One region of the Carnobacterium divergens DSM 20623 genome, then DNA from elsewhere that is predicted to be linked to it. Evidence: predicted binding sites of a transcription regulator. Region 1 holds the regulator's gene; the other holds the start of a gene.

Evidence for each region. The regulator LexA, encoded in region 1, represses DNA repair genes until DNA is damaged. The targets are predictions, from matches to a motif close to CNAACANNTGTTNG.
Region 2: the regulator LexA is predicted to act here: its motif matches at 9,061-9,074, upstream of recA (recombinase RecA).

The regions. Positions count from the first base shown of each region.
Region 1 is NZ_JQLO01000001.1:1,132,112-1,149,033, forward strand. It holds gene tkt (transketolase) at 1-1,179, opposite strand, end outside; gene BR52_RS05510 (DUF896 family protein) at 1,339-1,578, opposite strand; gene lexA (transcriptional repressor LexA) at 1,795-2,418, shown strand; gene BR52_RS05520 (hypothetical protein) at 2,542-2,841, shown strand; gene BR52_RS05525 (adenine phosphoribosyltransferase) at 2,893-3,405, opposite strand; gene recJ (single-stranded-DNA-specific exonuclease RecJ) at 3,428-5,761, opposite strand; gene BR52_RS05535 (GNAT family N-acetyltransferase) at 5,930-6,364, shown strand; gene BR52_RS05540 (acetate uptake transporter) at 6,419-7,033, opposite strand; gene BR52_RS05545 (hypothetical protein) at 7,200-7,511, opposite strand; gene BR52_RS05550 (LapA family protein) at 7,532-7,936, opposite strand; gene BR52_RS05555 (GyrI-like domain-containing protein) at 8,073-8,690, opposite strand; gene BR52_RS05560 (SDR family NAD(P)-dependent oxidoreductase) at 8,802-9,605, opposite strand; gene rnz (ribonuclease Z) at 9,625-10,563, opposite strand; gene BR52_RS05570 (acyltransferase family protein) at 10,605-12,482, opposite strand; gene BR52_RS05575 (GNAT family N-acetyltransferase) at 12,736-13,164, opposite strand; gene obgE (GTPase ObgE) at 13,236-14,549, opposite strand; gene BR52_RS05585 (DUF871 domain-containing protein) at 14,870-15,961, opposite strand; gene BR52_RS05590 (peptidylprolyl isomerase) at 16,291-16,922, shown strand, end outside.
Region 2 is NZ_JQLO01000001.1:544,900-561,821, reverse strand. It holds gene mutL (DNA mismatch repair endonuclease MutL) at 1-1,943, opposite strand, end outside; gene mutS (DNA mismatch repair protein MutS) at 1,974-4,592, opposite strand; gene BR52_RS02775 (YlbF family regulator) at 4,623-5,015, opposite strand; gene BR52_RS02770 (TIGR00282 family metallophosphoesterase) at 5,015-5,821, opposite strand; gene rny (ribonuclease Y) at 5,953-7,512, opposite strand; gene recA (recombinase RecA) at 7,854-8,948, opposite strand; gene BR52_RS02755 (competence/damage-inducible protein A) at 9,130-10,392, opposite strand; gene pgsA (CDP-diacylglycerol--glycerol-3-phosphate 3-phosphatidyltransferase) at 10,536-11,114, opposite strand; gene BR52_RS02745 (Na+/H+ antiporter) at 11,221-13,290, opposite strand; gene BR52_RS02740 (helix-turn-helix domain-containing protein) at 13,374-14,243, opposite strand; gene ymfI (elongation factor P 5-aminopentanone reductase) at 14,342-15,067, opposite strand; gene yfmH (EF-P 5-aminopentanol modification-associated protein YfmH) at 15,064-16,365, opposite strand; gene yfmF (EF-P 5-aminopentanol modification-associated protein YfmF) at 16,365-16,922, opposite strand, start outside.

The DNA of each region.
Region 1 (16,922 bases):
ATCTTTTTCACCAGCAACCATTGTATTGTTTGAAGCAGATAAATCTGCAGATCCACCCCAGAAAAATGGAATAGCTTTTGACAATGCTTGAATGGTTTCACTACCTGTCACACGAGAAGCAGCACTTTCGCCTTCTTCGTAAACTGGTAATTCTTTATCCCAATCAGTTGGTAAGTTCCCAGACATTGCTAATTCAAATTGAGCAGCTAATTCTGGATATTCAGCTTTATATGAAGCGAACAATTCATTCCATTCACTTTCTGATTTAGCTCCTTGATCAATCATTGTTTCTTTAAAACGTGTAGCTACTTCATTTGGAACAGTGAACGCTGGATAATCCCAACCGTAAGCTTTTTTAGTCGCTTCGATTCCATCCATTCCAAGTGGTGCGCCGTGAACTTTAGATGTTCCTTCATTTGGAGCACCAAAGCCAATCACTGTTTTTACTTCAATTAAAGTTGGTTTTTTAGTTTCTGCTTTTGCTGCTTCAATCGCTTTTTCGATTTCAGCTAGATCATTTCCATCTTTAACTAAAATATGTTGCCAATTATACGCTTCAAAACGTTTGCCTACATTTTCAGTAAAAGCTTTTGAAGTAGGACCATCTAATGAAATATCATTTGAATCATATAATACCACAAGTTTGCCTAGCTCTAAATGACCTGCTAAACTTGCTGCTTCAGCTGATACGCCTTCCATTAAATCTCCATCACCACATAAAGCATAGGTATAATGATCAACGATTTGATGATTTTCCTTATTATACGTTGCCGCTAGATGAGCTTCTGCCATTGCCATTCCGACACTATTTGCAATTCCTTGTCCAAGAGGACCTGTTGTTGCTTCAACACCATCTGTATGATGTACTTCTGGATGACCAGGGGTTAAGCTATCCCATTGACGGAAATTTTTCAAATCCTCCATTGATAGTTTGTAACCTGATAAATGTAACAAACTATATAATAGCATTGAACCGTGTCCTGCTGAAAGTACAAAGCGATCGCGATTTACCCATGATGAGTTGCTTGGGTTTACGTTTAAATGTTTTGTCCATAGCGTGTACGCCATTGGAGCAGCCCCCATTGGTAAACCTGGGTGTCCTGAGTTTGCTTTTTGAATCGCATCCATACTTAGTGTTCTAATCGTGTTTACTGCAAGTTGGTCAGTTGTATCGAACAATTAAATCATCCTTTCAGTTTTAATATCTCTATTTTACTGTTTTAAATCGTTTTACGCAACGCTTTCATAGAATTATTGTATTTATTTTAACGATTAAACGCCAAATTTTAACAATTGATAAAGCGTTTTCTACTTATATGTCTCATTTCCTTCTTATTTTTAGCGGTCGTGTAATCCTTTTTCTTTTTGAATTTGCTTTAACTTTTCAGGAGTAACGTCTGTCCCATCATTGTCGACAACTTTCATTCCTTCGATATGATTTCTCATTCCACCGCGGAAAGCTTGTAAATATTCTTCTCTTAATTCTTTTTGTTCTTGTTGCTCTGATAAGCTGAGGGTTTCGCTCTTAGACTTATTGGCTAGCTCGTTAATTCGGGCTATTTTTTCTTTAGATAGCATTTAATTCACTCCATCTCGTTTCATTTGACCTCTTAACTATATCAAAAATTAAGCTGAAAATATATCCATTTGCCTAAAAATTAGTTTATTCTTACAAAGCTTTCAAGACACTAGGAATAGAAATTTAATTTTTACCGAACATCTGTTTGAATTCTGTGATTATTTATGGTATTCTATAGTTAAGAAAATTGATAAAGAAACGAGGTGCATTTAATCATGCGTAAAACTCCAGAATCTAGACAAATTGAAGTATTACAGTACATACATGAACAAGTTCAACTAAAAGGGTATCCCCCAACTGTTCGTGAGATTGGTACTGCTGTATCTCTTTCTTCAACGTCAACGGTACATGGCCACTTATCACGTTTAGAAAAAAACGGCTTTATTCAACGAGATCCTAGTAAACCTCGTGCTATTGAGTTAACTGCACTTGGATTGTCTAAACTTGGTGTCCCAATGGATAAGATTCCCCTTCTAGGAACCGTTACAGCTGGTGAACCGATATTAGCAGTTGAAGAAGCCACTGATTATTTCCCACTACCTCCTCATCTGCAATATGCAAATGAAGCGTTGTTCATGCTAACTATTCGTGGTGAAAGTATGATCAATTGTGGAATTTTAGATGGCGATGCTGTAATTGTTCGCAAACAATCAAATGCTGATAATGGCGATATCGTGATTGCTATGACAAGTGAAGATGAAGCAACTTGTAAACGATTCTTCAAAGAAAAAGATCATTACCGCTTGCAACCTGAAAACGATGGAATGGATCCGATTATTCTTAGTGAAGTAACCATTCTTGGAAAAGTTGTTGGATTATACCGGAGTCACATTTTTTAAGACTTTCAGAGTTTCCTTTATTAGGAAGCTCTTTTTTAATGCTTTTTAGTTGTCTCTACAAATAATTGTGCTAAACTTTGTATATAAGGCTTTTTTTATTCTCACATAAGGAGGTTAAGTGAAATGGTTGCATTATTGTTTTATTGGTTTAGCTTATTGATTCAAGTTGCTTGGATTCTTTTAAGTGTTGGTCTTTCCGTTATGTACTTACGCAATAAAGAAAATGGAAATTTATGGGCATTTGCTGTTTTGAATATTCTTTCAATTATTTATAGTGGCATTGTCATCTGGATTTATAACACTTGGGATTTCGGCATTCAAACATCTAATTGGTTTGCAATTATCGTTGGTATTTTAGTTGTTTTAACGATTATCGAGTTTGTCCTAGGACGCTCTCCTAAAAATCCAAAATCAATCGCATAAAAAGAATCCCCTTCAGGTTAGAATCAATCTAACTTGAGGGGGATTTTTATTTTAGTAGTCCATTAAAGTGAAGATATCGTATCCTTCAATTTGAGCACGACCATTTAAATCTGTTAATTCGATTAAGAAAGCTGTTCCTACAACAATTCCACCTAATTTTTCGATTAATTGAATCGTCGCTGCAATGGTTCCACCGGTTGCTAGTAAATCATCACAAACCATCACTTTTTGACCTGGTTTGATAGCGTCTTTGTGAATTTGTAAAACATCTGATCCATACTCTAAACCATAGCTAACTTCAACTGTTTCTCTTGGCAGTTTGCCTTTTTTGCGAGCAGGAGCAAAACCGATTCCTAATTCATAGGCCACTGGGCAGCCTACGATAAATCCGCGAGCTTCTGGTCCAACGATCATTTCAACGCCTTTGTCTTTTGCGTATTTTGCAATTTCGTTAGTTGCATAACGATAAGCTTCTCCGTCTGCCATTAAGGGTGAAATGTCACGGAAAATAATTCCTTTTTCAGGGAAGTCTTTTACATCTGCAATATATTGTTTTAAATCCATCTATAAATCCTCCATTCAAATTTTACGAGGCTTCATTAATTTGTTGTTTTAACCAGATTTCTAATTCTGCAAAATGGCTGTACAGCAAGATTTTTTCAGCTTCTATTTGATTTAGTCGTTTTTGGTAATTTTCTGCATCAGACAACTCTTTTTTTGGAGCATCTTCGACATAGTTCATTACGCCATTGTCTATTGTAACAAATCCTAGTTCAAAAAACACGTTAATCATGAAAATTAATAAGTTATCTTTGATTTTTAGATAATTTGCTAAAATAGACAGCTTATGTCGAATATCAACATCTTTGTGTGTTGCTACGAATTTAAATAATTCTCCAAATTGTGTTCGGCTTGGCATCCCATTTAGGTAACTTTCTGATTCACTAAAAAAGGCAGTAACTAACTTTTCTGGTGTATTTCCCCGAATCGTTGACGAAATCCATTCTAATTCGTTTGGACAATCGATAAATACAAAGGTTGAATGTTGCGTTTTAAAAGCTTCAGCATCTTCTTTGGACTCAATCAAAACACTTTCACTGCCCATTGGAACTTTATCATTATGGGTTTGGTAGCTTTTCTTATTATAAAATAGATAACAAGCTGCGCCTTGTACCCAAAGACCTGCTGCTAAATTGCTCCCTCTCAAATCAACAACTTGAAGTCCATCCATTGAAATATCTTCAAGCATCAACTGAGGCTTACGGTTGCCATTCCATTCATTTATAGAAAGCTTTCCGACTAACGACACTTCAGAATTGTCGTTGATTTCATCAGCAACTGCACCTAATTGAAAGCCAATCACGTCTAAATTCACCTTATTTTTTGTTGCTTTAAGTTTTAAATGAGCGTTGTTGCCACCAATTTTACGAATGTCTTCTGCTTGAACATGTTCAAGTAAGAAAACAGGCTTTGGATTGTCTGTGCCAAATGGCGCTAAACTAGCCAATTCTTCAATCGTTGCAACGGTGATATCTGTTAATTCAATCGTTTCATCAATTACTAGTTCTTCATTCAAGTTTCCGACTAAATCATGCGTTAACGCATACTGATTTAGTTGTGTTTGTAAGGTCTCAATATGTTCAATTGGCAGTGTTAGACCTGCTGCCATATGATGTCCACCAAAATGGGTGGTTAAATCTCGGACTTCATTAATTGCATCATATAAGTTATACGCGCTAATGCTCCGTCCAGAACCTTTAGCGATTCCATTTTCAGTGTCAATATTCAACACAAGTGCGGGTTTTCCTGTGGCACCAACAATTTTACTTGCAACAATTCCAAGTACCCCTTCGTGCCAATCGGACTTCGCTAATAAATACACAGACGGTGTTTCTTTCATTTCTGCAATCATTTGGAAGGCTTCTTCCGTAATTTTTGCCACAAAGGCTTGACGCTCTTCATTTTTTGTATTAATAAAGGTTGCAAGCTCGATTGCTTCTTCTTCATCAAAGGTCGTTAATAAAGCAACTGCTGGCCCTGCTTCACCTAAACGACCGACAGCATTTAGACGAGGCGCGATGGTAAAGCCAATCGTTTCTTCTGTAATGGTCTCTTTTTCTATTCCTGCAACTTTTGCTAATGCTAAAAAACCTAATCGTTCAGAAACTTTTAACATTTCTAGCCCTAAAATCACTAATGCTCGGTTCTCATCCGTCAATGAAACTAGATCAGCAATAGTTCCAATCGCTACTAGATCTACTAGTTCAGTTGGAAACTCGCCTAATAATGCGGTTGCTAGTTTGAAGGCAACACCTACTCCAGCTAATTCACCAAAAGGATACGCTCCTTGTGGATGTTTTGGATGAACAATTGCATATGCCTCTGGCAAAATCTCTGGCATTTCATGGTGATCCGTTACAATCACATCAATTCCTAATTCCTTAGCTTTAGCAATTGCTTCGTGACCTGAAACCCCATTGTCACACGTCACAATCAATTCCGCTCCCTCTTCAATCAATCTTTCAAAAGCTTGGACATTCGGTCCATAACCATCTGTAAATCGATTTGGAATATAGAAATCTACTTCACCACCAAGCATTTCAATCGTTTCTTTTAAAACAGCCGTACTTGTTACGCCATCAGCATCATAATCGCCATAAACGACTATTTTTTGACCATGTTCAATTGCTTGCGTAATTCGTTCAACGGTTTTTTCCATATCATACATTAAAAATGGATCATGAATCCAAGTTTCATCTGGTTTCAAAAAATGCTGTGCTTTGTCTTTTGTATCCAAACCACGATTAACTAGTAAAGTCGATACTAACGGAGAAGTCGAAAGTTCTTCGCTTAAAGCTGTAATCGCTGCTTCATTCGTTTGTGGTTGATTTAATTTCCAGTTCATTCGAGATTTTAACAATCTAATCACTCCCAACTTATTTAGTATACCAAATTTTTAGAAAATAAAGTAGTTGAACTCTTGATTTTTTCGCTTTTTAATTCTTAGCCGTTTATTTCTAATTGCAAATCATTTCGTTTAATTTTATACTATGATTAACTAATAAAATCAACTAAAGGGGCTAATGTGATGACGTGGAAAATAAAAAGATTTAATGAATTAACAACGACTGAACTTTTTCAAATCTATCAAGCTCGAGTGAACGTTTTTATTGTCGAGCAAGAATGTTTTTATCCAGATGTAGACGATAAGGATTTAATCAGCATCCATGTGTTTAATGAACAAAATGGCCAGATACAGGCTTATGGACGCATCATTCCAAGTCAAGAAAAATTAATGTTTGGCCGTATTTTAACAGTGAAAGAACAACGTGGGACTGGCTTAGGCAAAGAGTTATTAACGATTATTTTAAAAACAATTGATGATAGCTTTCCAAATCAAGCCGTTGAAATTCAAGCACAAGCTTATTTACAAAAGTTCTATAGTCAATTTGGCTTTGAACCAATCAATGGCGAGATTTATTTAGAAGATGAAATTCCTCATATTGATATGATTAAAAAATAAAAAAACCTTCAGTTAAGCAATTTGTTCGTTGCTTAACTGAAGGTTTTACTTTAATTATTTTTTGATAATCCCAAAAGGCTTGCCGATTGGTAGGAACGTAAAGCCAAAGTGACCATTCAAAACAGCTGCTGCTGCGCCATAGAATGATAAAATTGAAATTAAAAATTCCGCAACTGCTGCCATCATGTGGAAGAAGTCTGTTGCAATTCCAAAAGTTGACATAAACAATCCTAGGAATAAAAAGTCAATTAAAAAGAAAATAAAGAATAAGACCTTGTTTGTTTCTAAAGCTCCCACGGTCATAAAGACTGTGAAAATAAAGTAGCCAAGGAAAGCAAAACCTAATTCATTTGGATCGAAAGAAGCTTGTAGCACTTCTCCAAACAAACCATTTTGAATCATCCAGCTCATTCCTGTTCCTAACCAAAATAGTCCGTAACCAGCAAAAGCTGTTGCGCCAAATACGTTATTATGTTTTGCATCATAGTTAGAAGCAATCAACTGAGCAATTCCGCCTAAGAAAATTGCCCATGGCAACACGCCACTTACGTTTTCTGTCCAGCCTAATTTTTGAGATGAGGCTACTAAAGTAACCATTGCTAAACCAAACAATCCAATCGCTGTCGGATCAATTATAACTTGTTTTACGTGATGTTGCTCGTTTTTCATTAATGATATTCCCCTTTATTTAAAATTGCCAACCTGTATAAAATACCATCTAAGCTACTAAGAGTCAATTCTTTTTTTTACCCTTCAAAACACTTATGAAATAACTAATCTTTCCATCATTTTTAACTAAAAAGAGCAACTTACATTTAATGTAAGTTGCTCTTGTTTAAAAGGTTTTATTTAGAACTTCAAAAACTTCAACTGAAAGTTCTTTATGCTTATTAGTTGGATTAAACCAAATGTCATTCCATGCAACTTGACTGCGTTCATAGGTAGTCCGCTCATCATAGTCACTAAGCGATTCATAATAAATATCAAGAACGACAATCGTTTGATCTCCTTCACTTCGTTTAAATTGATTGATTCCTAGATTGTTCACAATTCCATTAAACTCAGAACTTGCAGATTGTTGAAATTTCTCCATTAATTCTGGCAAATCAGATGTTTTTGTTTGATACGTAAACACCACTTTAATCATAGTTGAATTCCTTCTTTCAATTAAAGCGTATTTTCAGTTGGCGGTGTTGTTAGTTTTGTAACCAATTCTTGCTCTAAACTATCAATTTTTTTCTTGTTTTCTGCTAATGCGATTTCTTTTTCTGCAAGCTTGTTTTCATACTCCGCTTTTAAACTTTCAGTACGCTCAGCTACTTTTTGATCAAATGTCGTCAATTCTTTTCCTTGTTGCTTCACTTGTTTTTTTAATTGTATACTTGATCCCGTTGAAACTAAAACTGCTGCAATCGCACCAACAAATAATGAACCTAAAATCACCATGATTAATGGCCACTCAACTTTTGTAAAGCCAAAATTCACAGGTACTTCTGAAACATTTAAAATAGCAAATAACGCAACGATTAGTACTAAAATAATACCAACAACTAGTCTCCATTGATTTTTCATCAGCTACACCTCTTTTACTAAATTTAAAGAAAAATTCTTCTATTTAAGAATAACTTTATTTGAGCAATTTGTCTAATAGTATTCATTAAGAACTTAAAAACCCATTTAAATAAACGCGATTTTCTATAATTATTATTTAATGGATTGGGAATCGCAAGACTGTTTTTAACTTTTCAGGTGCCACTCTTTTAGGGTCAGACACATAAATTTCTTTATGCTGATGACCGACTTTTTTTAAATTCATTTCTTTACAGTAGTCATCCATTTTATTAAAAGAATGAATCTCATCTGCATAGCTACCAACATGCATCATTTGAAGATTTCGCCCTTCCTTTATTGTTTCAAATTGAATTCTGTCCACTAATTCAGTAGCTAAGGAAGCTAATCGTGTGATTTTAATTTCAGAAACCAATTCAGTAGTTACAAAATCAGGCTGGCGAATCATTATCTTATAAATCAACTGATCCAAGTTTAATGGTTGCTCTGCTGTAACAGGGATTTTAGAATCCCAAAATCCTTCTAATGGGAAAACCGTATAATCATAGTATCCATCAGGAATTACCCCTTTTTTTGGCAACATTTTTATGGTATATGAAACCTTATAAAGAGCTGCTACTGCGTTGGAAAAAGAGGCCATATTCGGATTTCCTTCTCCTTTAATTGTTAAATAACTCAATTCAGGAACTTCCACTATCGTCGGGGTGTCTTTTGGTAAATAGAGACTTTTTTCTTTTTTTCGCCATTCATACTTCATAAACAGTCATCCTCTTTCTTTATTTTATGTTAGTATAAACCTTCTCATTGTGGCAGAGTCAACCAAAAAAATCTCCTGATTCAATTGAATCCAGAAGATTTTTAGTCTTTTTTATTTATTGTTAAAAAGAGTCCCTGCTAGATAATCCCCTACATGTGGAAATAGGGTATACATTTTCCCAGCAAATTCCATTAATTTAGGCATATTCAATTCACGACGAGGTACATTTATAATCCCAACAATTCGTTTAGCTACAATCGTTGGATCTAAAACTAATAAATCAACTTTCTTTAAGTATTCGCCAGTTTCATCCGCAATATCAAAGAAATTCGTTTCAATAGGTCCTGGATTAACCGTCGTTACGTAGACACCCAGTGGTTTCAATTCTAAGCGCAATGCATTTGAATAACCTAAAACCGCAAATTTTGTTGCCGAATAAATTGAAGATTTTTGGGTAGCCATTTTAGCTGCTTGAGAGGCAATATTAATGATATGCCCTGCACCACGATCGGCCATTTCGATGGCAACTAATTGCGTCATGTACATTAAACCTAATACATTCACTCTAAACATTTTCTCAGCAAGATCCATATCAAAAGTCAGAGCTTCTTCAAAATGACCAAAGCCTGCATTATTAACTAACACATCAATTGCTCCAACTTCATCGTGAATTCGTTCTACTACTTCTTTAATGTTTTCAGGATTCGCTACATCTAATTGAAAAGCAAAGGCCGGTGCACCGGATAAATCCTCACAATTATGGCGTACTTTACCTAATAAATTAATTCTTCTAGCACAAACGACGACGGTTGCATTTTGTCTAGCTGCCGCATAAGCGATTTGCTCCCCTAAGCCACCCGATCCACCTGTAATGACAACAACTTTTCCTGTTAAATCGTTTCTATTTGTTCCCATGCTTCGTTCATCTCCTTTATTATTTATCCGTTCTTGTTAACGGAATGATAATTTCATCAAAATCTTTCACCACATAGCTGTTATCAAAAATCGTCTTCGCTTCTTTTTGAAGTTCTACTACGTCTTTTCCTAGATAGCGAGCGCTAATATGAGTTAGTAATAAACGTTTAGCATTCGCTTCTTTAGCAATTTCTGCAGCGTCAAAAGTTGTTGAATGAAAATAATTGCGTGCCATTTTTCTGTCTTCCCCATCAAAAGTACTTTCATGTACTAACACATCAGCATCTTTTGCTAAAATAGCACTATTTGGATGTTTTCTAGTATCTCCTAGAATAGCAACTATTCTTCCTTTTTGATCTTTACCGACATACTTTTTCCCATCAATGACTTGACCGTTCTCTAAAGTAATTGTTTCCCCTTTTTTTAATCTACCATATAATGGTCCAAAAGGCACACCGATTGCTTTTAATTCTTCTACTTGGAGCATTCCTTTATGATCTACTTCTTCAAAACGGTAACCAAATGATTGGATACCATGATCCAATTCTAAACAACTTACTTTAAATTGCTGGTCTTCAAAAAGAACCCCTTCTTCGTAGATTTCATGAAAATTTAAAGTATATTTCAAATGAGTTCCTGAAATTTTTAAACTAGTCAAAATGTAATCTTTGATTCCTTTTGGTCCATATACGGTTAATGGACTTTCGCCACCTTGAAACGAACGACTGCTCAATAAACCTGGCAATCCAAAAATGTGATCGCCATGTAAATGAGTGATAAAAATTTTATCGATTTTTCGTGGTTTTAAAGTAGTATTTAATATTTGCTGTTGCGTGCCTTCGCCGCAATCAACTAACCAAACTTGATTGCGTTCTTCTAATAATTTTAAGGCAATGCTAGTAACATTGCGATGCTTTGCTGGTACACCAGCACCAGTACCTAAAAATAATAATTCCATAGTCATTATCCTATCTGTTAATAAATCAACGTTTAATCTGTTTATTTTGTGGGTGCTTTTTTTACTTCTTCAGTTAAAACTGTTTTGGCAATCAATTGAGCATAATGTTTCGCGCCCTCTTCATTCGGATGGACGCCATCGTTATAAAACCAATCCGTTCTGTCTTTACTATATTGATTCCAGTCAATCAAATGAACATTTTTAAATCGTTTACTAGCTGAAACTAACCCAGCATTTACACTGTTTTTCCAATTTTTAGGAACTTGCGTATTAACCAAATAAATCGGCGTATTGTTATCGATTGTGTTTAATAGTTCATCCATTTGGCTATCTGTAAAAGCACCATTTGTCCCTAATTCTAATATCACTGGACTTCCTAATTTTCTTTCTGCTTTTAACCGTTCGATAACTGGGGCTGTATTATACAATTGGCGCCCAACCTCTCCATCAATTGTTCCTTTTGGAAAAATCACTTGCAACGGCTCGACAACGCTTAGCATAACAGAATCGCCAATAAATGTAGCATTCATTTGACTAGCTGTTTCCATTTCTGCTGGAGTTATCCCCTCTACAAGCGGAACGGTTTCTTTCGGTTTAGTTGCTGTTGATTTTTGTTCCTCAAGTTTCGCTTTATTGGTAGCTATTTTTTCTGCCAGCTGTGTGGATGATTTATTTTCACCTGTGGGCGCCATTATAAAGCCTACTGTAGAAATTAGTAACGTGAAACAAATAAATGCAACACTTCCTTTTTCAAGCCATCCTCTGAGACCTGATCCATTCAATAAAGAATGCCATTTTTCAACAATCACTTGCCAATTCAAAATGGCTTTGACATTTAATTTTTTAAAAGGCATTTCAATTAAACTATATGAAGCTTCTGTCATTAGCACAATCAAAAATAACTGAATTAGTAAATGCCTCATTGGATGGATACTTGTATCTCCAATCTTCACTTCGTACAAAACCATCACTGGATATTGCCATAAATACAACCCATAGCTCCTTTGACCAAGCCATTTGAAAGGTTGCATGCCTAAAAAACGAGACAGATAGGTAGCAGGATGGGCAACAATTCCAATTAAAACACCACTGACTAAACTAAACAAAAACATTCCACCATAATAAGCAAATGTATTAGTTGCCATTACCGTCGTCATCATAAAAATCAATACTGCCAATGCTACAAGTCCAACAGATTCTAAAATCAGTTTCGCCTTCAATGGAACGTCCTCTTTTAATTTGGTACTTGGCCATACAAAAGAAATGGCTGATCCAATCAAAAGTGAAAAGGCTCTTGTATCTGTTCCATAATAAACTCGACTTGGGTCCCCATTTGGCACAAATAAAATAGCCATTAAAAGAGCAGAAATAATAGACAATCCCATAAACAAGTAAAATATATGACTATTCTTCTTAATCGTAATCGTTGCTAAAACTACAATTACTGGCCAAACTAAGTAAAATTGACCTTCCAAGGCAAGAGACCAAAGGTGAACAAAGGGGGAGGGTGTCGCAAAGCGATCAAAATAAGACTCCCCTTGAATAATTTGCCACCAATTGTTTAAATACAACAAGCTGCTAATAATGGCACCTCTAATATTTAACAGAAGCTCCCGTTGAAATAACGTAATCCAACCTGTCACTAAAATTAACATAGCTAACAACGCTGGATAAAGCCTATTCAACCGTCTCTTCCAAAACTGTTTTAAACTGATCTTTTTATTTTGTTGAAATTCTTGAATAAGTAAGTCTGTAATCAGGTAGCCCGATAACACAAAAAAAATGGGAACTCCTAAAAAACCTCCCGGCAAGATATGCGGCGTTAGGTGATAAAAGATGACACCCAAAACGGCGATTGCACGTAAGCCATCTAAGCCAGGCATGTATCGACTTTTTTTTAATCTTTTATTATTTTCCATTCGTATAATAAACTCCTTTAATACTTTGCACGATGGATTTTTATAAATAAAGTCATCCAACAACTTCCCTTATTTGTAAGTGTGCGTCATCTATTATTTTATCAAATATTCAAGCAATAAGCGACCTTCAAAAGGCCATGAATGAACGAAAATTTTAATAAGGATGGCAAATGCCTTATTTATCAGTAACTTCAGAGTTCTTAAATAAAAATTAAATTAATTAAAGTCTTTAGTTCACTTGCCCTTCCCCTATTTAAGCTAACTTTAAATGGAGAATTGGATAAGCTCTACCTTCACTGTCAACAGCATCTCGGCCAACTTGAATAAACCCATTTTTTAAGTAGAATTTTTTTGCATTGTGATTCTGTTCATTGACGTCTACTTTTTTTATTGAAAAGTCTTTAATTAGTTGGTTTAAAATTTGTTTTCCATAGCCTTTACCGATAGAATGTCCATCTAAGAAAAGCATCTCTAAATAGTCTTCTTGAAGCGCTGAAAAACCAACAACTGCATGATTTACAAACCAAATTTGAATGGCTAAATGTGGGAAATAATTTGGGATTTCTAATTTAATCGCTTCGCGATCTTTAATTGATAAAAAAGGATGGGTCGCTATTACAGATTGCTCCCATATTTTTAAAATCAACGGATAATCTTCTTTTGTGGCTTTTCTATAATCCATTTTTCAGTCCCCTTCTAAATAAAAAGCTGAACTCTATAAGTTACATAGAGTTCAGCTTTTAGCATGCTATTTTATTCCACAAACTCAAATTCATATTTCATAATGCGGACAAGATCGCCATCTTTGGCGCCCATTTCACGCATTTCTTCATCGATTCCCATCGCACGTAATTGTCTTGCAAAACGCATGACACTTTCATCGGTTTCAAAGTTCGTCATCTTGAATAATTTCTCAAGTTTTTCGCCACTAAGAACCCAAGCTGCGTCACTATCACGAGAAATTTCATAGCCTTTTTCTTCTGGTGTATGTTTGTACATAACCGTTTCGTCCTCATCCACCAATTCATAAAGTGGAAACTCAGGCGTTACTTCAAGGACATCTGCTGTCGCACTTAGTAGGTTGTTTGTTCCTTTATGACTAATTGCTGAAATTGGGAAAACAGGAATATCATCTTCAAACTCATCTTTTTTAAGAGCTTTTAGTTGTTCCTTGAATTTCTTCAAGTTTTCTTCAGATTCTGGCATGTCCATTTTATTAGCTACAATTAATTGTGGGCGTTCCATCAAACGTAAGTTGTACGTTTCTAATTCTTTATTGATGGCAACGTAATCTTCATACGGATCACGTCCCTCGCTCCCGCTCATATCGATAACATGTAAAATGACACGAGTACGTTCAATATGACGTAAGAATTGTGTTCCTAAACCAATTCCTTGCGAAGCTCCTTCAATCAATCCTGGTAAATCGGCCATAACAAAGCTACGTCCATCTTCTGCTTGCACCATTCCTAAGTTAGGAACTAATGTTGTAAAATGATACGCACCGATTTTTGGGCGCGCTTTTGAAACGATTGATAAAATAGTTGATTTTCCAACAGATGGGAATCCAACAAGTCCAACGTCAGCTAATACTTTTAATTCAAGCTCAATATGACGTTCTTGTCCTGGTTCACCATTTTCAGCGATTTCTGGAGCAGGGTTTCTAGCAGAAGCAAAACGAATATTGCCACGTCCACCACGTCCACCTTTTGCCACAACTAATTCTTGACCATCAAGAACTAAGTCACCTAGTACTAAACCAGAATCCATATCCTTCACTGTCGTACCTTGTGGAACTTTAATATACGTATCCCCAGCGCCACGACCGTGCATTCCTTTGCTCATTCCTTTTTCGCCATCTTCCGCTTTAAAACGACGTGTAAAACGGAAGTCCATTAACGTTCTCAAACCTTCATCGACTACAAAAATAATGTTTCCACCATTTCCGCCATCTCCACCGGCTGGTCCACCATCTGGTACATATTTTTCGCGACGGAAAGCAACCATCCCATTTCCACCTGCACCTGCTTTAACACTAATTGTCACTTGATCTAAAAACATTGACATCTTTTATTTCCTCCTCATTTTATGAGTTTGTGAGATTTTCATCTAATTATATATAAATTCATGCTTATCATTGGACTTTTGTGAATAATCTAAGTGTTACATTTGTTCCAAGATGTAATTTAAGATGCGATTTTATCATCACGAATCCTCTAAAAATGAGATATTGTTCAGTATATCCCACATTCGTCCATGTTCTATTGTACTTGTGAATAGAAGCTTTGTCTATAAAGATTCCTTAGATTTATCATTTTTTTATAAAAACATTTGTTCATTTAAAAATATAAAGAGCTCATTCATCGCTTTGATGAATGAGCTATCCGTTATTTATTTTCGATTAATTTAAAGTTTGACCATGGTTTCAAGAAGTCTAATAAAAATAATTCATCCTCGCTAATTCGGCCTACAACGTTCACACGTCCAGTATTTTTCATTTCTTTCAAAGCGATTTGACACTCACCTTTATATTGTCCAAAATCAACATTATCAACTAATAAGTCTCCTTTAATCATATCACGTGTATCATGTGGTGGAAAAGCTTCGTCTTTATATTTGATACGAGTCATTGTTGAACGTAAAATATATGCCGAACGATCGCCTCGATAACTATGAAGTTCATCAAGAATCACCTTACGTTCCACTTCACTGATGGTCGCATCTAAATCAACCTTAACAGATGGATAAGGGGCATTGAACGCTTCTGCCATTGCTTTTAATTCAGCTTCAGAAGCATAAGCATTTCCGATAATGATGTCATCAATCAAATCAGTTAATACATAATGTTTAACTTGTGTAGCAATCTCTAAATCACGATGATCTTCTAATGTACAAAGACCGTCTTGGGTTGGCCAAGGACCAAAAGTAGCCTCATGAGAATTTACAAAGGCTGCAGTGTTAAGATTGTGGTTTCGGTATTGATTTGAACAAAATACAAAATGATTGTATTCCAAACCAGAATAACGATGTGGATAAAAATTATGGGACCCTAATAAGTTTTCTCGATTTGGCGAGTAACTCATAATGCTTTCAATATAATTGGTTCCAGAGCTCATGTTTACTTCAATTTTGATGCCATAAGGATTACGCGTCATACGTGCTTCTTCTTGACCAGTAAAACCTAGATCTAAACGAATGCCGTATGCTCCCATTTCATGGAAAAACGATAAATCATCGTAGGATATTTTTAATTGTTCAAAAAGAGCAGGATTAATATCCACCATAACTTCCATATCCAAACTGTTTGCGTAAGCTATCACTTTTTTAAAGCCATTTAAAACGGCATCGCCATCACCATCGACTTCTAATAAACTTGTAAAAACGCGTTTGTAGCCATACTGATGTGCTAAATCTAAATATTTTTTATCTTGTTCAAAAGTTGAACGTTCTGGATAGATTGAAACTCCTAATTTTCCCATATGATTGAGACCCTCCATACTTCAAATAGATGATTTTTTAAAACCACCCTCATTCATTTACTCTTTTAGTATAGCAAAAGAGAACACTTTCATCTAGCGGCTTTTTAAAAGTTTTTGCTTTTATGATAGCGCTTTTCAATTGGTATGATAGCCACTACAAGAAGTGCTTAAACTGAATTGTTTCGCTTTGAAAAAATTGGTATAGACCTAATCTTTTTTTTACCAAAAACAAAAAAATGAAAAAAACGACCAGCTATTTCCAAATCATACAAACTAATGTAAAATAGAGGTTGTTCTAAAAATAATCAAAGGATGTGTTTTTAACCAAAATGAAAAACAAAAAATTAATTTTAGGCGTGATTTTGTTAATTGTTGCTCTTGTTATGATTGTCTTTGGCATAAAATATATGAGCGATCAAAATAAAGATGAAACAGCCTCAACAAACGATGAAAGCTCATTAACTTCTGATAGTGCTGAGACCAGTGAAAGTAAAGAAGAAAAAGTTGATTTTTCAAAATTAACACTTCCTCAACTTTCAAATGTAGTAGCGGAGAATGAAACAGAGTTAGAAATCGTGACTTCAATGGGTTCAATTAAAGTGAAATTATTCCCAGAACTAGCACCAAAAGCCGTAGAAAACTTTGTAAAACACAGTAAAGACGGTTATTACAACGGTACTCCTTTCCACCGTGTCATCAATGAATTTATGATTCAAGGGGGCGATCCGCAAGGCAATGGAACTGGTGGAGAAAGTATTTGGGGCAAACCTTTTGGTGTTGAAAAAACTCCTGAACTTTACCATATTCGTGGCGCTTTAGCGATGGCTAAAACGAATGACCCAATTTCAATTGGAAGTCAATTTTACATTGTTCAAAACGACCAAGATCAAAGCAGCCAAGTCAGCGCTGACGATATGCCAGAAAAAATAGTAGAAGCCTACAAAAAAGGTGGTACGCCGTT
Region 2 (16,922 bases), 590 kb from region 1:
TTATTAGTAAATTGAATCAAGACTGGACGGCCATGAGGACAATTATAAGGATTTTCTGTTTTTGCTAAATCTACTAACAAGGCACGAGCTTCTTGATCGTTTAGATAATGATTAGCTTTAATTGAACCTTTGCAACTCATCATAATAGCCGTTGCTTCTCTAAACTTCGCCACGTTAACCGTTCCTTGTTCTAAAAGCAAATCAATCATTTCTCTAACGATTTCTTCTTCTTCCCCTTTATGAAACCAAACTGGATGACTTCTTAGTAAGAAACTATTTTGTCCAAAAGGTTCTAAGAAAATTCCAATCTCTTCAAGTGCTGGTTGGTTTTCTTTGATTTTAATGGCATCGCTATTTGGGTAATCTAGCATCATTGGAACTAGTAAGTCTTGCAGGTCACGACTAACTTCCCCAATTTTTTTACGGAAATACTCATACTTTATTCGCTCTTGCGCCGCATGTTGATCCAAAATATACAACCCATTTTCATTTTGTGCAAATAGATAGGTACCATGCATTTGACCAATATATTCTAGCGTTGGCAAGTGTGAAGCAGCCTTTTCAGTTTGTCTTGCTTCTCTTTTTAGCAAATTAGTTGCCGTGTTTAAATAAGGTTCTTCATGAAGCTCTTCTAATTCGCTGATGGGGCGATCCATAGCTGGGATTGATTCTGTTACTGTTGGTTCAACTAGGAAACTTTCTGCTACTTGATTATCCTGTGTATCCTCAAAAGGCGCCGCTTCTTCTTCTACCAACTCTTCATGTTTAAATGGAATTGGTTGGAACGGATCGGTTGGCTTTTCTTTTATGAGGGGCTCTTTCACTTGATAAGCAGGCTGATTTTCAGGTTTAGTTGAGGACGCTACATTCAAGTCAATTTTTGTTTGTTCAGCTTTAAATTTTGTCGCGTCATATGGCTTTTTAAAACTAAAATTTTCCATCGCTTCTGGAATCAACTGTTCTTTACTAAGGGCTTGATGGATTGCATCTTCAATTAAGCCCATTAGTTCTTTTTCTTTACTGATCCGAACTTCTTGCTTTGTTGGATGCACATTCACATCAACTAATAGCGGGTCCATCGTAATATCTAAGGCAACAATTGGAAAACGACCTACCATTAATTTTGAACGATAGCCTGCAATAATTGCCTTATTAAGCAGGTAATTTTTAATGTAACGCCCATTGATCATAATGGACATATAATTACGGCTTGCTCTTGTGACTTCTGGTAATGAAATAAATCCTTTAACATTGAAGTCTAAATCTTCATTTTCAATCAAACGCATTTTTTTTGCAATTGCAACGCCATAAATCCCTGCTAAGGTTTGTTTTAAATCCCCATTTCCCGAAGTGCGCAACATTTGATTGCCATCATGAACTAAACGAAATGCAATCATTGGGTGACTCATCGCCAAACGATTGACGATATCTCCGATTGTTGCTAGTTCGGTTTGTAAGGTTTTAACGTATTTTAACCGAGCCGGAGTATTGAAAAATAAATTGCTTACGGTAATACTTGTTCCTTTTCTTGATGGATTTGGACGCTCTTCCTCGATATCCCCACCTTTTAAAGAAATGTAAGTACCCGCACCAGAGCCTGTCGCCGTTTCTAAGATGACTTCGGATACAGAGGCAATACTTGGCAAGGCTTCTCCACGAAAACCTAGCGTGCGAATTCTAAAGAGGTCGTCTCGAGTATGAATCTTACTTGTGGCATGGCGTTTAAAGGCATTTTTCACATCTTCTGCTTCAATGCCATCACCATTGTCAATAATTTGAATTTTTTTCAAACCAGCTTCTTCAATTAAAATGTCGATTTGGGTGCTGCCTGCATCTATTGAATTTTCAACAAGTTCTTTAACAACCGAAGCGGGGCGCTCGATTACTTCACCAGCCGCAATTTGATTGGCGAGTTTTTCTGAAAGTTCTTCAATTTTTGCCATTTCTCCTCACCCTTTCTACTTAAATTGAATCTATTTTAGCTTTCCTTGTAGTTCACTTAAGGTATTGATTGCTTCAAGAGGCGTCATAGACAATAAGTTTATAGTTTGTAACGCTTTGATAACTTCACTTTCATTCGGGTTCAATGAATCAAACAATGATAATTGACCTTGTTCTTCTTCAAGAATATCTAACCTTGGCTCTTGTTCAACGCTTGTTTTAATTGCCATTTTAGGTGCTTGCTCAACATCAATAACGACTGGCTCTTGTTTTTCTAATTTTTCTAAAATAGCGGCTGCTCGAATCAATAAATCCTCTGGCAAACCAGCTAGTTTCGCTACATGGATTCCGTAACTTTTATCAGCTGGCCCAGCCATCATTTTGTGTAAGAAAACAACTTCACCATCTTCTTCAACTGCTCCTACATGGATATTTTCTAAGCCCTGTAAGGATTCTTCTAACACAGTTAATTCATGATAATGCGTTGAAAAGAGTGTTTTTGCATGAACATGTTGATGAATGTACTCAATAATAGCTTCAGCAAGTGCCATTCCATCATACGTTGCAGTGCCTCGACCAATTTCATCAAATAAAATTAAACTACGGTCGGTGGCATGTCGTAATGCTTGATTTGCTTCCATCATTTCCACCATAAAGGTACTTTGACCAGAAATTAAATCATCGGCTGCTCCAATACGAGTGAAAATTTGATCAAAAATCGGCAGCTCAGCTGTCTCAGCCGGTACAAAGCAACCCATTTGAGCCATAATAACGGTTAAGGCTAACTGACGCATATACGTACTCTTACCAGACATGTTTGGTCCAGTAATCAAAAGAATATCTGTTTGCTCATTCATCACGACACTGTTTGGCACGTAACGTTGTTGCCCTAAAACTTTTTCAACAACCGGGTGGCGCCCTTCTAGCAGATTGATTTCATGGGTTCCTTGTTTCATAACTGGTTTAATATAATGGTACTTTTCACTGATGGTCGAAAAGCTTTGTAAAACATCGATTGTGGCAACCGTTTTAGCTAATTTTTGCAAGCGTTCAATGTATTGTTTTACGGTTTCACGAACAGCAGTAAACAACTCATATTCCAACGCTACTGATTTTTCTTCAGCTTCTAAAATCAAGGTTTCTTTTTCTTTTAAGTCGGGTGTAATAAAGCGTTCTGCATTTGCTAAGGTTTGTTTCCGCTCGTAAGTTCCTTCAGGTAAGGATGCTAAATTAGATTTCGTTACTTCAATATAATAACCAAATACACGGTTGTAGCCAATTTTCAACGTTTTAATGCCTGTTTTTTCACGTTCTTGGGCTTCTAATTGAGCAATCCATTTTTTCCCATTTCGCATGGCATCACGATATTGATCCAATTTTTCGTGGTACCCGTCTTTAATGACCCCTCCATCTTTAATAGCTAAGGGTGCTTCTTCGTCAATTGCGTGTTCAATTAGCTCCACTACCTCTGTTACAGGATCTAGCGCAATCAGCAGGTCATCCCATTCACCGTCGTTAATAATAGCAATAATATCAATGAGCTGAGGCACTTGTTGTAAAGAGGTTTTCAGTTGAATCAAATCACGACCGTTCACATTTCCAAAGGCCACTCGCCCCGCTAAACGTTCTAAATCGTAAACTCGAGTCAACGCTTCGTTTAAATCAGTTCGTTCAAAAAAGTGATTCATTAAATTTTCAACAATCAATTGACGGCTTTTAATTTTGGCTTCTTGAATCAAAGGACGATCAATCCATTGTTTTAATAAGCGTCCTCCCATTGCTGTTTTGGTTTCGTCTAGTAACCACAATAACGTCCCTTTTTTCTGACCATTTCGAATCGATGACGTTAACTCTAAATTATGTTTTGAATAGTGATCCATTTTTAAGAAGTGAGTGGGTATGTAGCTTTCTGCTTTTTGAATATGACTTAAGCTACGTTTTTGAGTGACACTTAAATAGGACAACAATAACTTCAAAACAGCTACTGTTTTTTCTTCCTCAATTTCACTTGTTAAGTAAGAAAATTCAGCATTTTCTACCATTGTTGTTTGAGTTGAAATCATCACGCCTAATTTATTTTTTAATTCTTCTTGTAACAACTCTTCATCTAAATTTTCAAAAACGACTTCTTTAGTTTGGATGCTTGATAATTCATTGATTAAATCCTCTTTTGACGTTAAGCAGGTAGCTTTTAATTCTCCCGTACTTAAATCAACATACGATAAATTAAACTCATGATCATTGGCAACAACTAACGCCGATAAATAATTATTCGATTTTGCATCCATATTTTTCGTTTCAATCGCAGTTCCAGGAGTCACTAATTGAACAACTTCTCGTTTCACCATTCCTTTAGCCGTTTTTGGATCTTCTACTTGCTCACAAATGGCAACTTTGTATCCTTTTTCAATCAAAACATCGATGTATCCTCTAGCAGCGTGATACGGAACACCACACATTGGGATGGGATCATCTGCATTACGGTTACGACTAGTTAACGTTACTTCTAATAATTGCGATGCATTAATGGCGTCCTCATAAAACAACTCGTAAAAATCACCTAGACGGTAAAATAAAAATGCATCTGGATATTGAGCTTTTATAGCTAAATACTGTTCCATCATTGGAGTGTGCTTGGTTTTTTGTGGCATCTTTTATCCACTCCTTTCTCAATTCATTTATTAACTTAATTCGGTTAATTTTTCTTCGATTTCTTTGACAAGTTCATCTTGAATCGTACCGATTAATTGTTGCAATAAATCATCTGCTTCAACAAGTGAATCTTGGTAACTCGTAACTACAATATGCTCGTTGAATTCTCTTGTTAATTGCTCTGCCTCTCTAATCGCTATTTTTTCAGCTTCAGGCTTGCCGTAATGATTAAACGCTACTGCTTCTTTTTGTTTTATTTTAATCTGTTCAATCAATTCATTTAAATGAGCATGGTTTTGTGCTTTTGCTTCAATTTGTTGGTAGGTTTGAATGGTTTCGTTTTTTTGCAATAATTGAGTTAATTTTTCTAATGTCTCTTTAGTGGCTTCATCTAATAAAGATTCAGGCTCTTTTCTAAACATTAAAAGTCGCCTCCAAATGGACGGTCTTCATTAATCACAATATTTTGAATATTTTTAGCTTTCCCTGTTTGATCGTCTAATTCAATCAAGCAAGCAGATAAAATTTTACGGCCTTCTTTTGGTACTTCAAAACGCGTTGGCATCTGTGTTAAAAAGCGATTAAGAACCTGCTCTTTCGCCATTCCTAAAACACCATCATAAGGACCTGTCATCCCTACATCAGTCAAATAGGCTGTTCCTTCAGGTAAAATTCTTGCGTCATTTGTTTGAACATGGGTATGAGTACCGACAACTGCAGAAACACGACCATCTAAGAACCAGCCCATCGCTTGTTTTTCACTTGTCGTTTCAGCATGAAAATCCACAAAAATCAATGGCGTACGTTTTCTTGCTTCTTCTACTAATTCTTCAATTTTTCTAAAAGGATCATCTAAATCCGCCATAAACACACGACCATGTAAATTAATAACAGCTAGTTCTAATTGATTAACTTTAATAAAGGCCATTCCTTTACCAGGTGTTGTATCTTCTGGGTAATTTGCTGGACGAATCATTTTTTTGGCATCATCAATAAATTCAAAAATTTCGCGATTATCCCAAGTGTGATTTCCCATTGTTACGATATCTACGCCATCTTGTAAGAATCCTTTATATATTTTTTCAGTGATTCCGCGTCCTGCTGCTGCATTTTCACCATTTAAAATCGTCACTTGTGGACGGTACTCTCTTTTTAATTTAGGTAGATACTCATGGACCATTTCGCGCCCCATCGATCCGACAACATCTCCGACAAATAATAATTTCATTTTATATAGCCTCTTCTCTTTTTATACATCACTTTATTTTACCAATATTTCAACTTAAATAAAAGGGGTGACGTCTTCTTATTAAAAAAAGATGGGAAAGAGTATATTTACTCTTTCCCATCTTTTAATCATTATTTTGCGTAATCAACCGCTCTTGTTTCACGAATGACCGTTACTTTAATGTGTCCCGGATAATCAAGTTCATCTTCAATTCGTTTTCGAATATCACGAGCTAAACTAATGGCACCAAGATCATCAATTTGTTCGGGTTGAACCATAATCCGAACTTCACGTCCTGCTTGAATAGCGAAACTTCTTTCAACGCCTTCAAAACTATTAGAAATGCCTTCAAGTTTTTCTAAACGACGAATATAGTTTTCAAGAGATTCACTTCTCGCTCCTGGTCTAGCTGCTGATAATGCATCCGCTGCTGCAACTAATACCGATATAACTGAAGTGGCTTCGGTATCTCCATGATGAGAAGCGATGGCATTAATAACCGTTGCATTTTCTTTGTATTTCGTTGCAATCTCTTCACCAATTTCTACATGAGAGCCTTCAATTTCGTGATCTAACGCTTTACCAATGTCATGAAGCAAACCAGCACGTTTTGCTAAGGCAACATCTTCTCCAAGTTCTGCTGCTAAAACACCTGCTAATTTTGCCACTTCAATTGAGTGGTTTAAAACATTTTGACCATAACTTGTTCTAAAGCGTAAACGACCTAGAATCTTAATTAAATCTGGATGTAACGAATGAACTCCAACATCAAAGGTTGCTTGTTCCCCAATTTCTCGGATACGCTCATCCATTTCTTTTCTTGATTTTTCAACCATCTCTTCAATTCGAGCTGGATGAATTCGACCGTCTTGAATTAATTTTTCAAGTGTCATTCTTGCTATTTCACGTCTGATTGGATCAAATCCACTTAAAATAACTGCTTCAGGAGTATCATCGATAATCAAATCAATTCCTGTTAGGGTTTCAAGGGTTCTGATATTTCGACCTTCACGACCAATAATTCGACCTTTCATTTCATCACTTGGTAATGTGACTACCGAAACAGTCGTCTCAGAAACTTGATCTGCTGCACAACGTTGAATTGCTAATGAAATCAGATTTTTCGCTTTTCGATCTGCTTCCTCTTTAGCACGTTGTTCAGAATCTTTAACCATTACAGCTAATTCGTGGGATAGATCTTCTTCTGTTTCCTTGATAATCATGTTTTTAGCTTCTTCTCGTGATAAAGCCGCAACTCTTTCTAATTCAAGTTGTTGTTCTTCAACTAGTAATGTTGCTTTTTTCTCTTGATCGTCAATTAGCTGTTGTCTTGAACTTAGTTTTTCTTCTTTGGCTTCAAGGGAACGTTCCCGTTTTTCTAGTCCATCATCTTTACGGTCTAGGTTTTCTTCACGTTGTAGTAAACGATTTTCTTGTTTCAGAATGTCGCTTCTTCTCTCTTTTAGCTCCGTTTCAATTTCAGTTCGGTATCTGTGATTTTCATCCTTCGCCTCCAACAAAGCTTCTTTTTTCATGGTCTCTGCTTCTCTTCTTGCTTCCTCCAAAATTCCAGTTGCAGTGTTTCTAGCTCCTGCTAGTTCCTTTTCGTGAGTTGACTTGCGGACGATATATCCTGCGATTAGACCAACAACTAAAGCAACGATAGCGAAGGCTACACTAATAATTAACATTCTTCCACCTCCGTATCATGTATTTAATTGGTCATTTATCATTTCTTTTGGTAAAAATATTGTTTTTAACAAATTTTTATCCCTATCTTTTATAAGTGTAATACAACACACCTCTAATTTTAATTGTAGAGAGGGTACATGTCAACTTAAATAGTGTGATTTGTTGAACCTTTTTATAAATATCAGATATCTATCAAATTAAATAATTATAGTTATCGTTATTAATTGAATTTATGTGTCTGTGTTTTATGTTATTTTGATAAACTAACATTGATAGCGTTCTCTTTTTATTTGAAAAAAAAGAAGTCTCATTGCTTTCGCAATTGACCTCTTTCAATTAATTATTTTTCAATTTCAGGTAAATCTAACACGATCTCACTTTTTTCAGAAGTTTGCTTTTTAGATTCTTTTGCATTTTTCTTTTCAGAAGCTTTTTCTTCCACTTCTTCACCAATTCCATATGCTGCACGAACTTTTTTCTCAATTTCTTCTCTTAAGTCAGGATTGTCTTTAAAATATTTCTTCGCATTCTCACGACCTTGACCAATTCGCTCGCCTTCATATGAATACCAAGCACCACTTTTATCAACAATGTCTTTTTCTGAACCCATATCTAATAGCTCACCAACTTGAGAAATTCCTTCGCCATACATAATATCAACTTCAGCTACTTTAAAAGGAGGAGCTACTTTATTTTTTACTACTTTAATTTTTGTTCTATTTCCAACAACATCCGTACCATTTTTAATTTGTTCTGCACGGCGCACTTCCAAACGAACCGTTGCGTAGAATTTCAAAGCACGTCCACCTGGTGTGATTTCTGGATTTCCAAACATTACACCAACTTTTTCACGAATTTGATTGATAAACAATGCAATTGTTTTAGTTTTATTAATTGACCCAGATAATTTACGTAAAGCTTGAGACATTAAACGCGCTTGTAAACCAACATGGCTAGCTCCCATTTCGCCTTCAATCTCAGCACGAGGAACTAAGGCTGCTACTGAATCAATTACCACGATATCAACGGCACCACTTGAGACTAAAGCGTCTGCAATCTCTAACCCTTGCTCACCTGTATCGGGTTGAGATAATAGTAATTCATCAATATTAACTCCTAAATTTTGTGCATATTGCGGATCTAATGCATGTTCAGCATCGATAAAGGCTGCGATTCCACCTTGTTTTTGAACTTCGGCAACGGCGTGTAAAGCAACCGTTGTTTTACCTGAACTTTCAGGTCCATAAACTTCAACAATACGTCCTTTTGGAAACCCACCTACTCCTAAAGCTACATCTAATGCTAATGAACCACTAGGAATTGTTGAGATTTGAGTATCAACTTTTTCACCCAGCTTCATTACAGAACCTTTACCAAAACTTTTTTCAATTTTTTTCAATGCTGCGTCCAATGCTTGTTTACGATCATCTGCCATTAAAATTCCTCCTCAATCTATCTTCAAAAAATTATTTACTAGTTCATTATCAGTTATTTTACGGTTACAAGATATATAATAATAGTTCTTGCTAAAAAAAGCAAGAGAAAATCGAACAAACATTCGGTTAAAAGAGATTTATTTTTACGTAGCTATTAAAAATCCATAGATACCAATGATTTCAACTTTCTATTTCTATTGGTAAAGAGAGCACTACTCTTCGAATGAAATCAAATCCTGCTAAAATTGCTTGTTCTCGATTACCATTTCGATCTCTGGCAAAATGATGGCAAATTGCAATTGTAGGTTGGTTCTCTTGTGCCAACGCAATCCAAACTGTTCCTACTGGTTGATTTTCAAGCATAGCTGGTCCTGCAACGCCAGTAAATGACAAAGCCATTTTAGTTTTCATTAATTTTTGTACACCTTCTGCCATTTCAATCGCACATTCTTTACTAACCGCACCTTTTTCATTTAATGTCTTTGCTGAAACACCTAATAACTGTTCTTTGATTTCATTTTGATAAGCAACGAAGCCACCATTAAAGATATCAGAAGCACCTGGAATACTTGCCAACATACTTTGAAATCCACCACCTGTTAAACTTTCAGCAGCAGTTATCGTAATTGTACGCTCTTTTAGCAAATCAACCACTACTTCAGCTAACCGAGTCGTGTCGCCATAGCCATAAAAATACTCGCCTACCCGCAGTTGAATCTTTTCTTCTAAGTTATCCAATAACAGTTTACAACAGGACTGAGAGTCTCCATTAGCGGTAATTCTAAGCGTCACTTCGTAATCTCCTGCATAAGGCGCTAATGTTGGGTTGGTTTGTTCTTCAATTAAGTCATCTAATACCGTAACCAAGCGTGATTCGCCAATGCCATAGAATCGCAACACCCTAGAAACCATAAGGGATTCAGTTGGATTTTCTTTTTGTAGAAGTGGCTTAGCTTCATTTAAAAACATCGGTTTCAATTCGTTGGGTGGACCGGGTAACAGCAAGTAATTCACGGTATCTTTTTTTAAGAACATACCCGCTGCTAACCCAGTTTTATTGGCTAATACGGTTGACCCTTCAATGACCAGTGCTTGTAAACGATTGTTTTCCGTCATTGGACGGTTACTTGCTTGATGAAATACGTTGATTTTTTCAAGTGCATTCTGATCGATTACCAATTTTTTCTTTAGATGAGCGGCTACTGTCTGTTTTGTCATATCATCTTTTGTAGGTCCTAGGCCACCTGTCAAAATAATCAAATCACTTCTTTTTTCAGCTTGCTCTAAAACAGCTTCAAGCCGCTTGGCATTATCTCCAACCACCACATGATGGTAAACATTTATTCCTAATGCTGCTAATTCTTGTGATAAGAAAGCTGCATTTGTATTAACGATTTGTCCCAATAGTAGTTCGGTACCTACTGCAATAATTTCAGCTTTCATCTCCACCGCTCCTCTTATTCAATACTATCTGCATTCTATTGATTTTTCATTTTTTTATTAAATTCAGTTGCTTCTCTTACTTATTTTAGCACAATTCTAAAAAAAAAGAGAAGCTTAGCAAATCGCTAGCTCCTCTTTCAATCTTACATAGATCCTTTAAAAACATCTTTATTTTTAATGAAGTAGTCAACGCCTGAATAGATTGTAAAGAACAAACAGACATACAACATAATCGATGCAAATGGGAAACCCATTCCTTCAAATGGAAAATTATTTAAGAATAATAAAATAATTGCCACCATTTGTGTTGCGGTTTTGATTTTTCCCGGCATGGCAGCAGCCATCACTTCACCGTCTCCAACTAACAATAAACGTAAACCCGTTACTGCTAATTCACGACAAATGATAATTGCAACGACCCAAGAAGGAACGATGCCTTGACCAACTAGTACGATAAAAGCTGTTACAACAAGCATTTTATCTGCTAATGGATCAGCAAATTTCCCGAAGTTTGTAACTAAACCTCTTGCACGGGCAATTTTTCCATCTAACCAATCTGTCATACTTGCTAAAGCAAAAATAATAGCACCAACCAATTGAGTTACTTCAATCGATGAACCTAGTACTGATACTTCTCCCCAATTTAACGGTGCTAAAACAATCACCATAAAAATAGGAATCATAAAAATACGAAGAACGGTTAACTTATTTGGTAAATTCAATAGTATTTCCTCCACTCTTAACTGATAATTCTGAAATGAATCTCTTTAATCATAATCAACTCACTGCGATTCGTCAATGAAATTCTATTCTATCTCTATTGGTATTTCACTCAGTTCCAAGAGCCAATTCACTCAGCTCATCGTATCCGATTTGTTCACCTATTTGGTTAGCAACTGGATAGTCAATCATTTTTTCATCCATCATTCTTTGAACGATTTCTCGTTGGATTTGCAATGCTAGTCGTGCATAGTAATTTGATTCTTCAACTTCCTCTAGATCATCTTGGCTTTGTTTCATAAAGCGATTATAACGCTGAATGACTCGTAGCGTTTCTTTTCTGTTAGCAGTATTCATTTGATTTTGCAGAGCTTGAATTGTTGCTTCCGCACTGATTTTTTGCGCCAATTTAAATTCGTCCATAATAAGCTGATTATTCTTAAATCGTGAATTAAAATGTTCTTTAATTTCCTTTTCTTCCATATGATTTAACCGGTTTCTCAGCAGACTAAATTTCAATCGGAAAAAGATTTTTTTAATAAAATTCTTTTCCTCAAACTGTTTAGAAGCCGCACTAAAGGCAGCGAATAATTCATGGGTTTGTTTGGAAATGACATTATTTTTATATAAATCATCAATTGTTTTGGATTGAATTGTATTCGCATAATTCAATAATTGTTTGACTTGCTTTTTATCCATTTCACGAAGCGAAACCTCTTCAGTGTCTGCTAATTTGCGAGTTAATTCTACAATTGTTTGATTGATATAATATTGATTTGACGTTGTTCGCTTTGCTTCTAATTGTTGGCTTGTTTGTTTTAAAAGTAGCGCATATGCTGTTTTAAAATCTAAGAAATTCGTGCTTACTTCTGGTAATTCTTCTTTTGGTAAAATAAGTGGCAAGAAAATCGTAGCACTGACTATACTAATTAGAATAATCATTGCTGTAATAAATAGCAATTCATTGCGTAACGGAAAGGCTTGTCCATTTGTTAAAACCAACGGAATTGAAAGAGCCGTTGCTAACGAAATTGTTCCATGAACGCCTGCTAAAGTTGTGATTAACGCATATTTTCCTCGGCTGATTTGATCTACTTGTTTCTTTTCAGCACCCAATACAAAAGATTTGAAATAATCTTCAAATTTCATCGCATTAGGTTCGACAAAATGTTCATGCAGTAAATAGACCCAAATAAAACGAACGGCCATTAGAAATAGTGAAATGATTAATGCTAAACCTAGTAACTCTTCCACTAAAAAATTTTCCTTACTCCAGATTTTAGCCACAACTGAAGGCAATGTAGCGCCTAACAATAAAAATACCAAACTATTCAGAAAATAGACTACGGTTCCCCAAACATTATTAGAAACCATCTGGATTTTAGTTGTGGTTGCTTGCAGGTGGTCATGCTCTACGCCATGAACGACTCCGGCAGCTACCATTGCTAATACACCTGAAAATTCAAGACGCTCTGCAGCAATAAAAATAGTAAACGGTGTAATTAATTGAATTAACACCAATAACTCGGTTTGCTCCAATCTCATTTTTCGTAATTGAAGACGTAATTTAACAAATAGAAAACCGACAATCCCCCCGAAAATGATTCCCCCAAAAGCAGCAATTAGAAATTCAAAGCTAGCTTCTTTCACTGAAAAATAACCTGTCATTACTACGCCTAAAGCAACTTTAAAGGACACCAAACCAGCAGCATCATTAATCAAAGACTCGCCTTCTAAAACAGCCATAATATTATCTGGCAATTTAATATTTTTTACAATTGATTTCAACGCTACTGTATCCGTTGGTGAAACAATTGCCGATAACGCAAATGAAACAGGTAGCGGCAAGTCAGGTATTAGCCAATGAATCAAAAAGCCTCCTGCCACTACTAAGAGTAAAACTAACCCAAAAGCTAAAAGTAAAATGGGTCCTCTTAGCTTCCATAATTCTTTACGTGAAATGTTTTGTCCCTCATAAAAAACTAGCGGCGCAATAATACCAATCATAAATAATTCAGGTTCAAAATGAATCGTGGTCTGTTCAATTGGTACAATAGCTAATAGCAAGCCAATCATAATTTGAATAAGTGCTAATGGGATTTGAGGAATGTATTTGCTGACAATCGCAGATAGTAAAACTCCAGCAACCATCAAAATAAATAAAACTAAGCTGTCCATCAAACTCCTCCTTTTATTTTTATTCTCAAAAAAAATAATAGCGCCATCTATTAGATAGATGACACTATTATCGAACTACTCTATTATGAAGCGGGAGTTAGTTGTAATTGAATATTTTGTGTCACTGAATTGGCTGCTTCTGGAGCGTAAGGAATATCCGTTCCATTCAACGTAATTTTCGTTGCTTTTGCATTTCCAACTACGATTGTGACTGCAGTTGTACCTGCTGGAATTGGAACTTCTAAGTTTTCACCACTTTGCATGGTTTTTTGATCAACTTGAACGCCAGCAATTGTAACACCGACCCAGCTTGCCCCACCTTGTGCTGTAAGAACTAATGAACCAGGTTCCGTCATATTTTTAACAGTGTACGTTGTATTGCTTCCTGTTGAAGAAGCAATCGCTACCTCTTGTTTTGGTTTTTCTGGTTCTTTTGAGGATTCTGCTTCAGAACTACTTTCTTTTTTACTACTGCTTGGTTCTTCAGCTGAACTAGTAATTGAAACACTTTCTGAATCTTTTGAAATCATTGGTTCTTTTTCTTTGTTGCCACTCTTCGTTGCAGCAAACCAAATAGCTCCAGTAATCGCTAAAACAATTGCGACAATAATAATCGTTGGTAAAATCGCTTGAATTTTTTCCAACCAGATATTTGCAACATGGTTTTCTGAACGGGTTTGACTAGTCGAAACTTTCTCAACATATTCTTCATCATGTGTTTGTGGAACATCTTCCGTATACTCTTCTAGCAATTGATCCCCATTTAAACCCACGGTATCAGCATATTGCTTAATAAAAGCGCGAGCATAGAATTTTCCAGGCATCACATCAAAGTTTCCCTCTTCAATCGCAATCAAATAACGCTTTTGAATTTTAGTCATTTGTTGTAAATCGTCAAGCGTATACCCTTTTGCTTTTCTAGCTTCTTGCAATTTCACGCCAATTTCATTCATTATATTTCCACCTACCAGATCTCTTTTTTAGAGAACTAAAATTCTCATATCTTACATATTATAACATAAATAATGGAGTCAGAATATTAATTTTTTCTTTACTTTAACCAACCACCACTGATTGTTAATGCTTGTCCTGTCATGTAACTGCTCTCTTCTTTTAAAAGTTGTTTTACCCAAAAACTAATGTCATTTGGCTGTCCTAAACGACCAACTGGAATTTCTTGAACCAATTCTGTCACTTCTGTTTCACTAAACTCGCTATTCATTTTCGTTTGAATTGCACCTGGAGCTATGGCGTTGACTGTGATGCCAAGACTTGCAACTTCCTTACTGTAGGCTTTTACAAATGCTAATTGAGCCCCTTTTAGCGTGGAATACAAGACTTCCATTGCACTTCCAACTTCGCCATAAACCGAGCTGATAAAAATAATTCTACCTAATGTCGATTTCGCTAGTTTAGGTTGCAATTTTTGCAATAGAAGGAGTGGTGTTTTAAGATGAACTTGCCACATTTTTTCCATTTCTATCGCTGATACTTCTGTCAGTAACTGATAACTTGTAAAGCCACTTGAAAAAATAACTGCATCTACTTGAAAAAGAGCCTCTAAAAAAGTGGCAACTCCTTTTTCATCCGTCATATCTAAGGTTAATTTAAAGAAATCTTGTTTTGGAAATTGATTTTGATAACTCTCTAATTGCTCATCTAAGCTAAGTTGATTTTTAAAGCCATGTAAATAAAGGGACCATCCGTCAGATGCTAAATCTGCTGCAATGGCTTTGCCGATATCTCCACTAGCCCCCATTACCAATGCAAATTTCATGACTCTTTTGCCTCTTTTGGCAAAATATGAAAGACACTCATTCTTTCTGGTACCATAAATTGCGTTGCCAACTCTTTTACTTGAGAAAGTGTGATGCTTTCAATGACTGGGACTAAATCAAATAAGCTCGCTTCTCCATATGATTCTTGACTGTATTGGTTCGCAATATATTCAATTGAATTTAAAGATTGTAAGCTTTTGCCTACCATTCTTTTTTTAATCATCGTCAAATTTTCTGATGTTAACTCTGGGCTATGAGGGGCTGTTTCTAGAATCTTTTTAACTGCATCGCTTAAAGCCGATGGATCTTTTGCATCGCCACCAATATCAACAAAATGGAAAGTACGATCGAGGTTAAATTCATAAGAAAAACTGTCGTCAACAATCCCTGCGTCATATAACTGCAAGTAATTAGTTGAAGTTGGTCCAAATAACAAAGTTAATAGCAAGTTCATTGTAGTTTTTAAAACTAACGCTTCTCTTCCTGTTGGAGCTGGCTCGATTCCTTTAACACCAACAATACTTTTTGCACGATTAACAGGCATTTCAATTGAATCGAATGCTTTGATATCACTCACTTTTTCAGTAGGGAAAAAGCGTTGGATTTCTTGTTTTGGTGCAAACTCTTTTTTAGCTTGATTTTGACGAATCCAGTCCATCATCTCGGCTGGGTCCATTTTACCAACTACTAATAAATTCATATTGCTAGGGTGATAAAAAGTATGGTAGCTCTCATACAAATCTTCTGCTGTAATTTCCATGATGCTCTCTACTGTTCCTGCAATGTCAATATGGATTGGATGATGCGGATACATATTGCCTACGATTCCAAAAAATAAGCGCCAATCTGGTTCATCATCATACATTTGAATTTCTTGCGCGATAATGCCTTTTTCCTTATCGACAGTCTCTTTTGTGAAATACGGTTCTTGAACAAAGTCGAGAAGCGTCGCCACATTTTCTAAAACGTAATTGGTACTTGAAAAAAGATAACTTGTTCTAGTAAAACTGGTAAATGCATTTGCAGAAGCTCCATATTTACCAAAGACATGAAAAATATCTCCCTCTTCTTTTTCAAACATTTTATGCTCTAAGAAATGAGCAATCCCATCCGGTACTGTTACTTTTTCAGATTTTCCTAATGGAATAAAACTGTTGTCGATTGACCCATAATTAGTTGTAAATAAACTATAGGTTTTATGAAAATCATTTTTAGGTAATAGCGTTACTTTCAATCCATTATCTAAGGTTTCGGTGTAAAGTGTTTCATCTAATTGTGCATAATGTTTTTTTTCCATTACTTATTTTCCTCCCCTGTTAAGAAGAATGTTGCTTTTAAATAAACCTGATTGGCAATTTTAATGATCTCTTCTTTTGTGACTTCATTAATTTTTTGCTCAAACTCTGCGGTTGTTAACGTCGATCCAACTAATTGTTGAGTATACATTTTTTCCATAACCGCTCCTGGATTGTCTTCCGATTGTAAAACTTGGTTTTTTAGCATTTCTTTGGTTTGATCGATTGCTTCATCTGAAAAATTCCCATTTTGCATTTCAATTAATTGCAATTGAATGATTTCTCTCACCTGTTCAACTTTTGTGCTGTCGATTCCCGTTTGAACAGTCATCATGCCTCTAAAGGTATCTAGAGTACTAGAAGCATAATAAGCCAAACTTTCCTTTTCACGGACATTCATAAATAATTTAGAGTGAGGAAATCCGCCAAATAACCCATTAAAAATCTGGGCTGCAAAATAGTTCTTATCCTGATAAAAGACATTCGTTTCATAGGCTAAATTAAACTTAGCTTGCGTTACTTCTTGTTGCTCAATTTCTTCAATTAATTTGTTGTGCGT